DNA from 3 places in the Kitasatospora sp. NPDC058115 genome. Region 2 is predicted to be linked to each of the others. Evidence: riboswitches for the same ligand, from Rfam matches in the RefSeq annotation. Region 2 holds a riboswitch; each other region holds the start of a gene.

Region 1 (3,267 bases), on a different contig from region 2:
CCCAGTCCATCGCGCCCAGCAGGTCGCCGGCCGACGCGCCGGCGGCGACGTGGGCGCCGAGGTTGACCGAGCCGAGGTTGCAGACGGCGGTCTCGGAGTCGTCGGTGACCTCCAGGATCTCCGTGCAGAGGTTGGAGGAGTGGACGGTGCGGCCCGGCAGCGCGGTCTGGTTGGCGGCGCGGTTGGAGGCGTCCTTGAAGGTCATCCAGCCGTTGCCGGTCTGCGCGAGGGTGCGCATCATCCGGGCGTAGAGGGTCTGCGCGGGGATGGTGCGCACGGCCTTGCCGGCCAGTTCGGCCTTGCGGTAGGCCTCGTCGAACTCCTCGCCCCACAGGTCGACCAGCTCGGGGACGTCGGCGGGGGAGAACAGCGACCAGTCGGCGTTGGCGTTGACCCGGCGCATGAACTCGTCCGGGATCCAGTGCGCCAGGTTCAGGTTGTGGGTGCGGCGCGCCTCCTCACCGGTGTTGTCGCGGAGCTCCAGGAACTCCTCGATGTCGGCATGCCAGGTCTCCAGGTAGACGCAGGCCGCGCCCTTGCGGCGGCCGCCCTGGTTGACGGCGGCGACCGAGGAGTCGAGGGTGCGCAGGAACGGCACGATGCCGTTGGACTTGCCGTTGGTGCCGCGGATCAGCGAGCCGCGCGAGCGGATCCGGGAGTAGGACAGGCCGATGCCGCCGGCGTGCTTGGACAGCCGGGCGATCTGCGCGTAGCGCGAGTAGATCGAGTCCAGGTTGTCCAGCGGGGAGTCCAGCAGGTAGCAGCTGGACATCTGGGGGTGGCGGGTGCCGGAGTTGAAGAGGGTCGGCGAGGAGGTCAGGTACTCCAGCCGGCTCATCAGGCGGTACAGCTCGGCGACCTCGGCGACCGACTGCTCGGTGTCGCCGACCGCCAGGCCACAGGCGACGCGGAGCAGGAAGTGCTGCGGGGTCTCGACGACCTTGCGGGTGATCGGGTGGCGCAGCAGGTAGCGGGACTGCACGGTGCGCAGGCCGAAGTACTCGAAGCGGTCGTCGCCCCGGGGGTCGACCAGGGCGTCCAGGGCGGCGGTGTGCTTGGCGACGAAGTCGGCGGTGGTGTCGCCGATCAGGCCCTCGGCGTGGCCGACCGCGATCGAGGTGGAGAACGAGACCACGCCCTGGCTCGCCGCCTCGTCCACGATCTCCAGCGCGAGCAGGCGGGCCGCGAGCTTGGAGTACTGCGGGTCCTCGGCGATCATCGACGCGGCGGCGTCGACGGCCAGCCCGCGCAGCTCGGCGAAGTCCGAGCCGGCGTGGCGGCCGCGGAGCGCGGCGGCGGCGACATGGCCGGGGTCGACCTGGGGGAGGTCGGTGCTGCGGTCGGTCAGGAGGCGCAGGAGCGCACCGCCGGGGTCGGAGACCGTCGGGTCGGCGGGGGCGGAGCTGGAACCCTGGGCGGGCAGGGTGGCTGAGGCAGCGGTGGTCAAGGCGCTCTCTCCTGGCGGCGGTCGACGGCGGTGGCTCGGGCCGGGCCGTTCGGGGCAGGGGAGATCGCCGTGCGGCCCGGAGGCGTCGCACGCGTGTCGTCCCCGGCCCGCCCGCGAGGCCCGGAAGGTGGTGCTGGTGCCATGGCCCCTGCGGGGAGGCGTCGGCACGCCGTCGGCAGGTACTCGGACTCGCGGCGCCCCTCGGGGGCGGCCGCACACCGCTGCGGGGCAGTCCCGGACTCGCACCGGGTTCCCCTGCGTCGACAGCAGGGACGAGCATACATCTAGTGGTGCTCGCTGGATGCGACACCACATGTTGTGCAGCGTGGCGTGTTGCTCCGATGACCGGTGGTACCGGGGAGGGGCCTTGGGGCGCCCGCGCGGGGTCCGTTGCGAAACGGATTGGTCACCGGGACGGTCCCTCGTCCGGTGCATGCCCTACGATCTCGGCACATGAGCGAGGGAACGGGCGCTCCGGGGGACTGGGCCGGTAGGGCCGTGCCGCCGGGGCAGGGTCAGCAGCCTGGTGTGCCGGGTCAGGTGCCGCAGCCGGGGCAGCCGCCGGTGCCGCCGCCCGGCGGGTTCGGGCCGCCTGCGACGCCGTACGTGCAACCGGGGGCGGGAGTGCCGCCGCAGGCCCAGCCGCCGGTGGCGCCGCACGTGCCGTCCGGCGCGGTGCCGTACCCGCAGCCGGGGCCCCCGCAGGGTGCCCAGCCGCCGCAGCCGCCGGCCGGACCGCAGCCGGGACCGCAGCCCGCGCCCCCGTTCGCCGGGTGGCCGCAGCAGGGTGCCCAGCCGCCGCAGCCGTCGCCCCCGAACGAGCCGGACTGGAACGCGATGGCGGACCGGCACGCCGACGAGTCGCGCCGCCGCAAGCGGCTGTGGATCGGCGCGGTGGTCGTCGCCGCCGTGCTGGTCGGCGGGATCGTCGGGGCCGGGGTGTGGATCAACGGCCGTGACAAGGGCGACGACCCGAAGCCGGCCGCGAGCGGGACCACCACCGGTACCCCGTCCGCCACGGCCACGCCCACCGAGCAGGCGGTGGCGGTGATCTCCGACGCCGCCACCGACAAGCTGCCGGTCGACGCGGCGACGCTGTTCCCCGATCAGACCCGGACCGTCGACGGCAAGGTGTGGACCCGTCAGGTGACCGGTTCGACCGCTCCCTGCTCCAAGGCCACCACCGGCGGACTCGGCCTCGCGCTCGGCGACGACACCTGCCGCTCGCTGGTCCGCGCGACCTACGTCAGCGGCGAGAGCGCCGTCACGGTCGGGGTGGCGGTCTTCGACAACAAGGCGGGCGCGGACCGGGCGATCGGCCGCCACGCGGGCCTGATCCAGGGTCTGTCCGGCACCGGTGTCCCGATGTTCTGCGTGACCGACAAGTCCGGCTGCACCGAGACCCACGCGTCGATCGGGCGCTTCGGCTACTTCACGGTGGCCGGTTCGCTGAAGCAGGGGACGGACCAGAGCGACCAGCTCGCGACGGCCGCCGCCGGCGCGCTGGCGGAGCGTACGAAGGACGTCCTGCTGGCCCGGGGATCCCACGCCGGCTGACCCCCGGCGGGGAGGGGACGGCCCGCGGAGGGCGGCCCGGGGCGGTCGGATAGGATGACCGCCCTCGGGGGAGGGATGCGTCCCCCCGTGGCCGCCCCGACGGGGAATCAGCGAGCAGGAGGTACCGCGCGGTGAGCGCTGCCGTCAATGCGACCAGCAGACGGCGCAGGGCGGCGGGCCGCCGACGCGGAACGGGCGAGCCCGTCCCCGCGATGCTGCTGCCGGCGCCGCCCACTTCGCAGGAGAAGTACAGCTACACCATC
Region 2 (3,267 bases):
TGCGTTCGGGCTCGCCGTGCACCAGGACGTCCAGCCCGGCCTTCTCCTGGAAGGCGATCACCTCGCGGACCTCGGCCCGGATCCGCTCGCGGTAGGCGGCGGCGTCGGTCCGCCCGGCGGTGAGGTCGGCGCGGGCGGCCCGCAGTTCGGCGGTCTGTGGGAAGGAGCCGATCGTGGTGGTGGGCAGCAGCGGCAGCCCGAGCCGGGCGCGCTGGGCCCCGGCGCGCCCGGGGTGGGCCGGGGTCCGGCGGGCGTCCTCGGCGGTGACGGCGGCGGTGCGGGCGCGCACGGCGGGGTCGCGGGTGATCGGGGAGGCGGCCCGGGAGGCCAGGTGGGCGCGGTTGGCGGCGAGTTCGGCGGCGATCGCGCCGGTGCCCTCGCGCAGACCGCGCGCGAGCAGCGCGGTCTCCTCGGCCTTCTGCCGGGCGAAGGCGAGCCAGCGGGCGAGCTGCGGGTCGAGGTCCCGCTCGGCGGTGGCGTCGACCGGCACGTGCAGCAGGGAGCAGGACGGCGCCACGTCCACGTGGCCGGCCAGGCCGAGCAGGGTGGCCAGGGTGGCGAGCGAGGCCTCCAGGTCGTTGATCCAGATGTTGCGGCCGTCGACGACGCCCGCCACCAGGCGCTTGCCGGGCAGTCCGCCGACGGCGGCGAGGTCGTCCAGATTGGCGGCGGCCGGCCCGGTGAAGTCCAGTGCCAGCCCCTCCACGGGCGCCGCGGCCAGCACCGGAAGCGCCTCGCCGAGGCGGTCGAAGTAGCTCGCGACCAGCAGCTTCGGCCGGTCGGTGCGGGCGCCGAGCTCGCGGTAGGCGCGGGCGACGGCGTTCAGTTCGGCCGGGGTGCGGTCCTGGACGAGCGCGGGCTCGTCCAGCTGCACCCAGTCCGCGCCGGCCGCGTGCAGGTCGGCGAGGAGTTCGGCGTAGACGGGCAGCAGCCGGTCCAGCAGGGTGAGCGGCCGGAAGTCCTCCGCGACGCCGGGGGCGGGCTCGGCCAGCAGCAGGTAGGTGACCGGGCCCACCAGCACCGGGCGGGCCTCGTGGCCGGCGGCGAGCGCCTCGGCGAGTTCGCCGACCGCCTTGCCGGAGTTGGCGGTGAAGGCGGTGTCCGGCCCCAGTTCGGGGACGAGGTAGTGGTAGTTGGTGTCGAACCACTTGGTCATCTCCAGCGGCGCGGCGTCCTGGGTGCCGCGCGCCATGGCGAAGTAGCCGTCGAGCGGGTCGGCGTCGACGGCGGCCCGGTGGCGGGCGGGGACGGCGCCGACGGCGACGGTGGTGTCGAGCACGTGGTCGTAGAGCGAGAAGTCGCCGGTGGGGAGTTCGCGCACGCCCGCCCCGGCGAGCTGCGTCCAGTTCTCCCGGCGCAGTCGGGCGGCGGTGGCGTGCAGGGCGTCGGCGGTGACGGTGCCCTTCCAGTAGCCCTCGACCGCCTTCTTGAGCTCCCGGTTCCGGCCCTGCCGGGGGTAGCCGTGGACGGTGGCCAGGGTGGCCGCGGCTGCGGACTTCGCTGTCAAGGGACTCTCCTTCGCGAGTCTTGATCCTCGGTGCCCGGTGACGGGACGAGGGCGCGAAGGGATGACGTACCGGACGGAGGCGCGTTCGCGGCTCCGTGTGCACGCCGACCCGCCCACGAGGTCACCGGGATGGCCGCGCGCGATCGGTCGCGCGCGGACAGCGGGCAGGTCTTCGGACTCGCGGGCACGCCCGCCCCCGAAAGGGCGGACACCTACTGGCCGTCGCTTCCCGGGCCGCTCGGGCCCAGTGCGTATGACGGCGGTCGTTCCCGCTCACCGCTGCGGGGCAGTCCCGGACTGGCCAGTCGAAAGGCGTCACCGGGTTCCCTCTTACGACGCGCCTGCCTGGCGGGCAGGGCGAACCAGCTGCACGGTCAGCGTAGACGCAGGACGGCGGCCCCGTCACGGAATTCCGTGACGCCCCCCCGGTACCGCGTCCGGGGCGTCCGGAGCCGGCCGGGACGGGCGAACGCGTGGTGCCCGGCCCTCGGGGGCGGCGCCCCCGGGCGCGCGGCACGGTGACAAGCGCCCTTCCGCCGCCGCCCGGTCGGTCGTACGGTCACCATCGGCCGACCGTTTCCGACCGCCGCTCCCCTTCCAGGAGGGCCCATGGAACCCCGCTGCCCCTACACCCACGTCCTCGACACCCGCGGCACCGCCCTGCACACCGAGGCCGCCCATCTGCGCTCCCACGGCCCGGCCGTCCGGGTCGAGCTCCCCGGCCGCGTCCTGGCCTGGTCGGTGACCCGGGCCGACGTCGCCCGGAAGCTGCTCACCGACCCCCGGCTCGCCAAGAACGCCCGCCACCACTGGCCCGACTGGATCGACGGCCGGGTCGGCCCCGACTGGCCGCTGGCCAGCTGGGTCGCGGTGGAGTCGATGTTCACCAGCGACGGCGCGGACCACCTCCGGCTGCGCACCCTCACCGCGCCCTCGTTCGGCCCGCGCCGGGTGGAGGCGCTGCGGCCCCGGGTGCGGGCGATCGCCGCCGCCCTGGTCGACGCGCTGCGCGGCGCCGCGCCCGGCGCGACCGTCGACCTGCACACCGGCCTCTCCTACCCGTTGCCGACCACGCTGATCTGCGACCTGTTCGGCGTCCCCGAGGAGCAGCGGGCGGAGGTGCGCCGGGTGGTGGACGGCGTCCTGGCGACCGACGCCACCCCCGAGCACGCCAAGGGCGTCCTCGACGACCTGTTCGCCGCCATGGCCCGCCTCGCCGCCACCAAGCGGGCGGCGCCGGGCGACGACATGACCAGCGAGCTGATCGCCACCCGTGACGCCCAGGGGTCCCGGCTCAGCGAGTCGGAGCTGGTCTCCACCCTGATCCTGATGATCGGCGCCGGGTCGGAGACCACCGTCAACCTCATCGACCACACGGTGGCGCTGCTGCTCTCGCACCCCGGGCAGCTGGCGCTGATCCGCTCCGGCGCGGCGACCTGGCGCGACGCCATCGAGGAGTCGCTGCGCCTGGAGGCGCCGGTGATGCACCTGCCGATGTACTTCGCCGCCGCGGACATCGACCTCGGCGAGGGCGTGCTGATCCGGGCCGGCGAGCCGGTCCTGTTCGCCTTCGGCGCGGCCGGGCGGGATCCGGCCCTGCACCCCGACCGGCCGGAGGAGTTCGACCTCACCCGGTCCGACAAGACCCATCTGGCCTTCGGCCACGGCCGGCACTACTGCCTGGGCGCGGTGCTCGGCACGATGGAGGCCGAGGAGGCGCTGAGCGCCCTGTTCGGCGCCTTCCCCGACGTCGAACTCGC
Region 3 (3,267 bases), on a different contig from region 2:
CCGGTCAGGGTCTGCAGCACGGCGCCGCAGACCGCGAGGCCGGCGCCGGTCGCGGCCGCTCCCAGCACCCGGGGCAGCCGCAACTGCCAGACGATCTGGTCGTCCAGCAGCGTCACGTGCGGGTCGCCCAGTCCGAGACGGCGCACCACGACCTCGAACACCGTCCGGACCGGCTCGTGCTGCGAGCCGACGGCCAGACCGAGGAGCATGGTGGCCAGGAGCAGGGCGGCGGCGACGGCCAGGGCCGCCACCGTGCGGCCCGGACCGGCGGGCCGCACGGCGGGGCGGGGTGCGGCGGTCATGAACCCGGGCGCAGCAGGCCCAGCCCGGCCGACACCCGGGCGGCGCCGTCGGCGAGCAGCACGCCGGGCGTCGACTCCGAGAACGGCACCACCACGAAGGCCTTGCGCTGCACGGCGGTGAGCCTGCTCAGCACCGGGTCGTTCTCCAGGTAGTCGATCTTGGACCGGGCGGTGTCCCAGTCGGCGTCCGCGAGCACGATGGCGTCCGGATCCGCGGCGACGACCTTCTCCCAGCTCACGCTCTGCCAGGCGCCGGGCAGGTCCGCGAAGACGTTGCGGGCGCCCACGGCGTCGAGCACCAGCTGCGGCCCGCCGTGGCCGGCGCCGACGTACGGCGCCTTGGTGTCCGAGTCGAACCACAGGACCTTCAGGTCCTTGCCCGCGGCCGTCGCCCTGAACCCGGCCAGCTGCTTCTCCTGCTCCCGCTGGATGGCGGCGGCCCGCTCCGGGACGCCGAACACCCTGGCGACGTCGTTCAGTTCGCCCCACATCGCCTGCCAGGTCGTCGGCGGCACCTGGCTCTTGTCCGTGCAGCCGAACGGGGACAGGTACGACGGCATGCCCTGGCCGCGCAGCTCCTCCCGGCTGCCCGCGACCTTCTCGGTGAACGCGCTGGAGTAGGAGGCGTAGAGGAAGTCGGGACGGGCCGCGAGGAGCTTCTCCTTCGTCGGGTAGTCCTCGGAGAGCACCGGAACGGAGTCGTAGGCCGCCTTCCACTTCTCCGGGACGGCGTTGTCGAGATAGGCGGTACCGGCCATCCGGGACTCCAGGCCGAGGGCCAGGGCGACCTCGGTGGCCCCCTGGTTGAGCGTCACCAGCCGCTCGGGCGGCGCGCCGACCGTCACGGTGGTCCCGCAGTTGACCAGGCTGACCGGCTCGGCACTTCCGCCCGTCGCCGTGGACGCGACGGGCGCGGGGGCGCCCGCGCAGGCACCGAGCACGCCGGTGAAAAGGACGGCCGCGACCGCCCGGCCGGCACGTACCCGACCTGCGGGGCGTGCGGAACGTATGGACACAAACGGGTACGGCAAAGCGCGGGGCACGTGTTCTCCAAAACCCTCGTGGAACATGTCGCGCCGTGGCCGGTCTCCTGGCTTCCGCATCGACGCACCGCAGCCGACCTTCCCGGGGGGCTCTTCGAGCCGTCCCAGTGGCCCTGACCGCTGGCGAAGCCGGTCAGCGAGGGCCGCGGTACTCCGCGGCAACAGTGGCGAGGGCCGCACCGGACTCGAACCGGTTTCCCGAACACCACGGCGATGGCAAGGTATCAGGCGTGGTCAGGTCGGTGCCGACCGGCTGCCCGAGGACACCGTCCTGGCGCCGGCCGCGCAGCGCCCCCACGCCCACGTGCCGAGCACCCCTCCGCGCGCCTTCGCGCTGCCGCTGCTGCGCGAGGCCGGCCTGACGCTCTCCACCGACCTGCACAACCGGGACGGCGTCAACACCCACCACGAGCCGCTCGCCCAGGCGGCGGACCTCGTCCTCGCCTCGACGACGGCCCTCGCGGATCCCGGGCGGACCATGCGCCGGATCGTCGAGCGCGGCCGGGCCCGGACGGTCGTCGCCTCGGCGGCCGGCGACGCCGTCGGCCGTGACGAACTCCTCGCCCGCGCCGCGGCACTCGACGCAGCGGACGGCGGAAGCCCATGACGGACGCAGCGCGCGGCCACGACGTGCGCGCCCTCGGCGGTGGCCGGTGCCGGGGGCCAGGGGAGGGTGGTGACGTCGCGGGCCGCGGTGCGGGCCGCACCCGCCGGGCGAGATCGTCGGCCGGGTCGTTGTCGTGGCAGCGCGGCGCGGTGTCCGTCGGGGGCGGGACGGTCGCGACCGCCGGCGGTGGGAGCAGGCGGACGGCTCCGTGAGGTGCCGTTGAGCGGCAGGGGTCCGCCCCTGGCCCGTTCACCGCCGGATGCGGATCGCCGAGGCCCGCCGAGCTCACCCGAACGGTGCGCCGGCGGGCCGAAGGCGACTTGGCGTCAGAAGAGGTTCCGCCCGGGTCACGTCACCGGCAGACAGACGGCGTAGACCATGTAGGAGCCGCTGGTGCCTGCCGAGTTGTTGAAGGACACCGTCCACATGTTCGCGGCGGACGGGTAGGACTCGTACAGCTGGGCCGTGAGGTTGTTGCCGCCGAGGGGCGTCCGCAGCCCACCGCCCGTGATGACGGTACCTGCCGGACAGGCCGTGGTTCCCGTGTTGAGTCCGGAGGTCAGGGTGTGGGTCGTCTGGATGATCTGGGTCGGCAGGGTCGGCCCCGCAGGTCCGGCAGGTCCGACGGGGCCGACCGGACCGGCGGGGCCGACCGGTCCGGCCGGTCCGACGGCTCCGGCAGGTCCGACCGGGCCGGCAGGTCCCACAGGTCCGGCAGGGCCCTGTGGTCCGGCGGGTCCTGCCGGTCCGGCCGGTCCCTGCGGTCCTGCCGGGCCCTGAGGTCCGGGAGGTCCCGGAGGGCCCGGCTTCCCGGACGAGCAGCTGTGCGGGCAGCCGCCCCCTCCCCGGTGGTCGGTCTCGTCACCGGCCTCCGCCTGGGGTGTCACGAATCCGGTCAGCAGTGTGGCGGCCAGCACCGACAGGGCGACGTTCCGCAGCAGGGTCAGGTGTTTCCGTCGCAATCCATCCTCCGTGAGTTCCTCGAATTCCGATCCCGTTCGTACACCGCACATGGCGGTGGCCGGGGCACAATACCCATGTGAACACGCCTGAGAAGGCCGCGCGAGCAAGGAGATCCCTTTGGGGATCCGACCGAACCCGAGAAGCTGACACGGTGTCCGATGGGTCCGGGGACGTCGTACCAGCGGCTCGCCGGCGGACCGCCATTGACTCGCTGACGGTGGGTCGATCTGCGGCGACCTCCGTCATCGGCGGTCACCCGTTCCCGGTTCTCCTGAGATGCGGGAGGAGCTCGCGGGGACTACGCCGGGCGGTCATCGGCATGGGGATGTGATCGGTTTTCCTGCCGGACGGC

What was found. Region 2 has a riboswitch for cobalamin ahead of metE (5-methyltetrahydropteroyltriglutamate--homocysteine S-methyltransferase). Riboswitches for the same ligand answer to the same signal wherever they lie in the genome.
Region 1: it holds a riboswitch for cobalamin, as region 2 does, so the genes downstream of both, ACFVVL_RS30315 (ribonucleoside-diphosphate reductase subunit alpha) here and metE (5-methyltetrahydropteroyltriglutamate--homocysteine S-methyltransferase) in region 2, are expected to answer to the same signal.
Region 3: it holds a riboswitch for cobalamin, as region 2 does, so the genes downstream of both, ACFVVL_RS31055 (ABC transporter substrate-binding protein) here and metE (5-methyltetrahydropteroyltriglutamate--homocysteine S-methyltransferase) in region 2, are expected to answer to the same signal.

Annotation. Positions count from the first base shown of each region.
Region 1 is NZ_JBHVTL010000034.1:44,278-47,544, forward strand. It holds gene ACFVVL_RS30315 (ribonucleoside-diphosphate reductase subunit alpha) at 1-1,423, opposite strand, end outside; cobalamin riboswitch at 1,604-1,744, opposite strand; gene ACFVVL_RS30320 (hypothetical protein) at 2,072-3,004, shown strand.
Region 2 is NZ_JBHVTL010000010.1:153,765-157,031, forward strand. It holds gene metE (5-methyltetrahydropteroyltriglutamate--homocysteine S-methyltransferase) at 1-1,507, opposite strand, end outside; cobalamin riboswitch at 1,653-1,889, opposite strand; gene ACFVVL_RS13395 (cytochrome P450) at 2,117-3,267, shown strand, end outside.
Region 3 is NZ_JBHVTL010000036.1:79,697-82,963, forward strand. It holds gene ACFVVL_RS31050 (FecCD family ABC transporter permease) at 1-302, opposite strand, end outside; gene ACFVVL_RS31055 (ABC transporter substrate-binding protein) at 299-1,243, opposite strand; cobalamin riboswitch at 1,365-1,570, opposite strand; gene ACFVVL_RS31060 (hypothetical protein) at 1,650-1,952, shown strand; gene ACFVVL_RS31065 (hypothetical protein) at 2,300-2,659, opposite strand.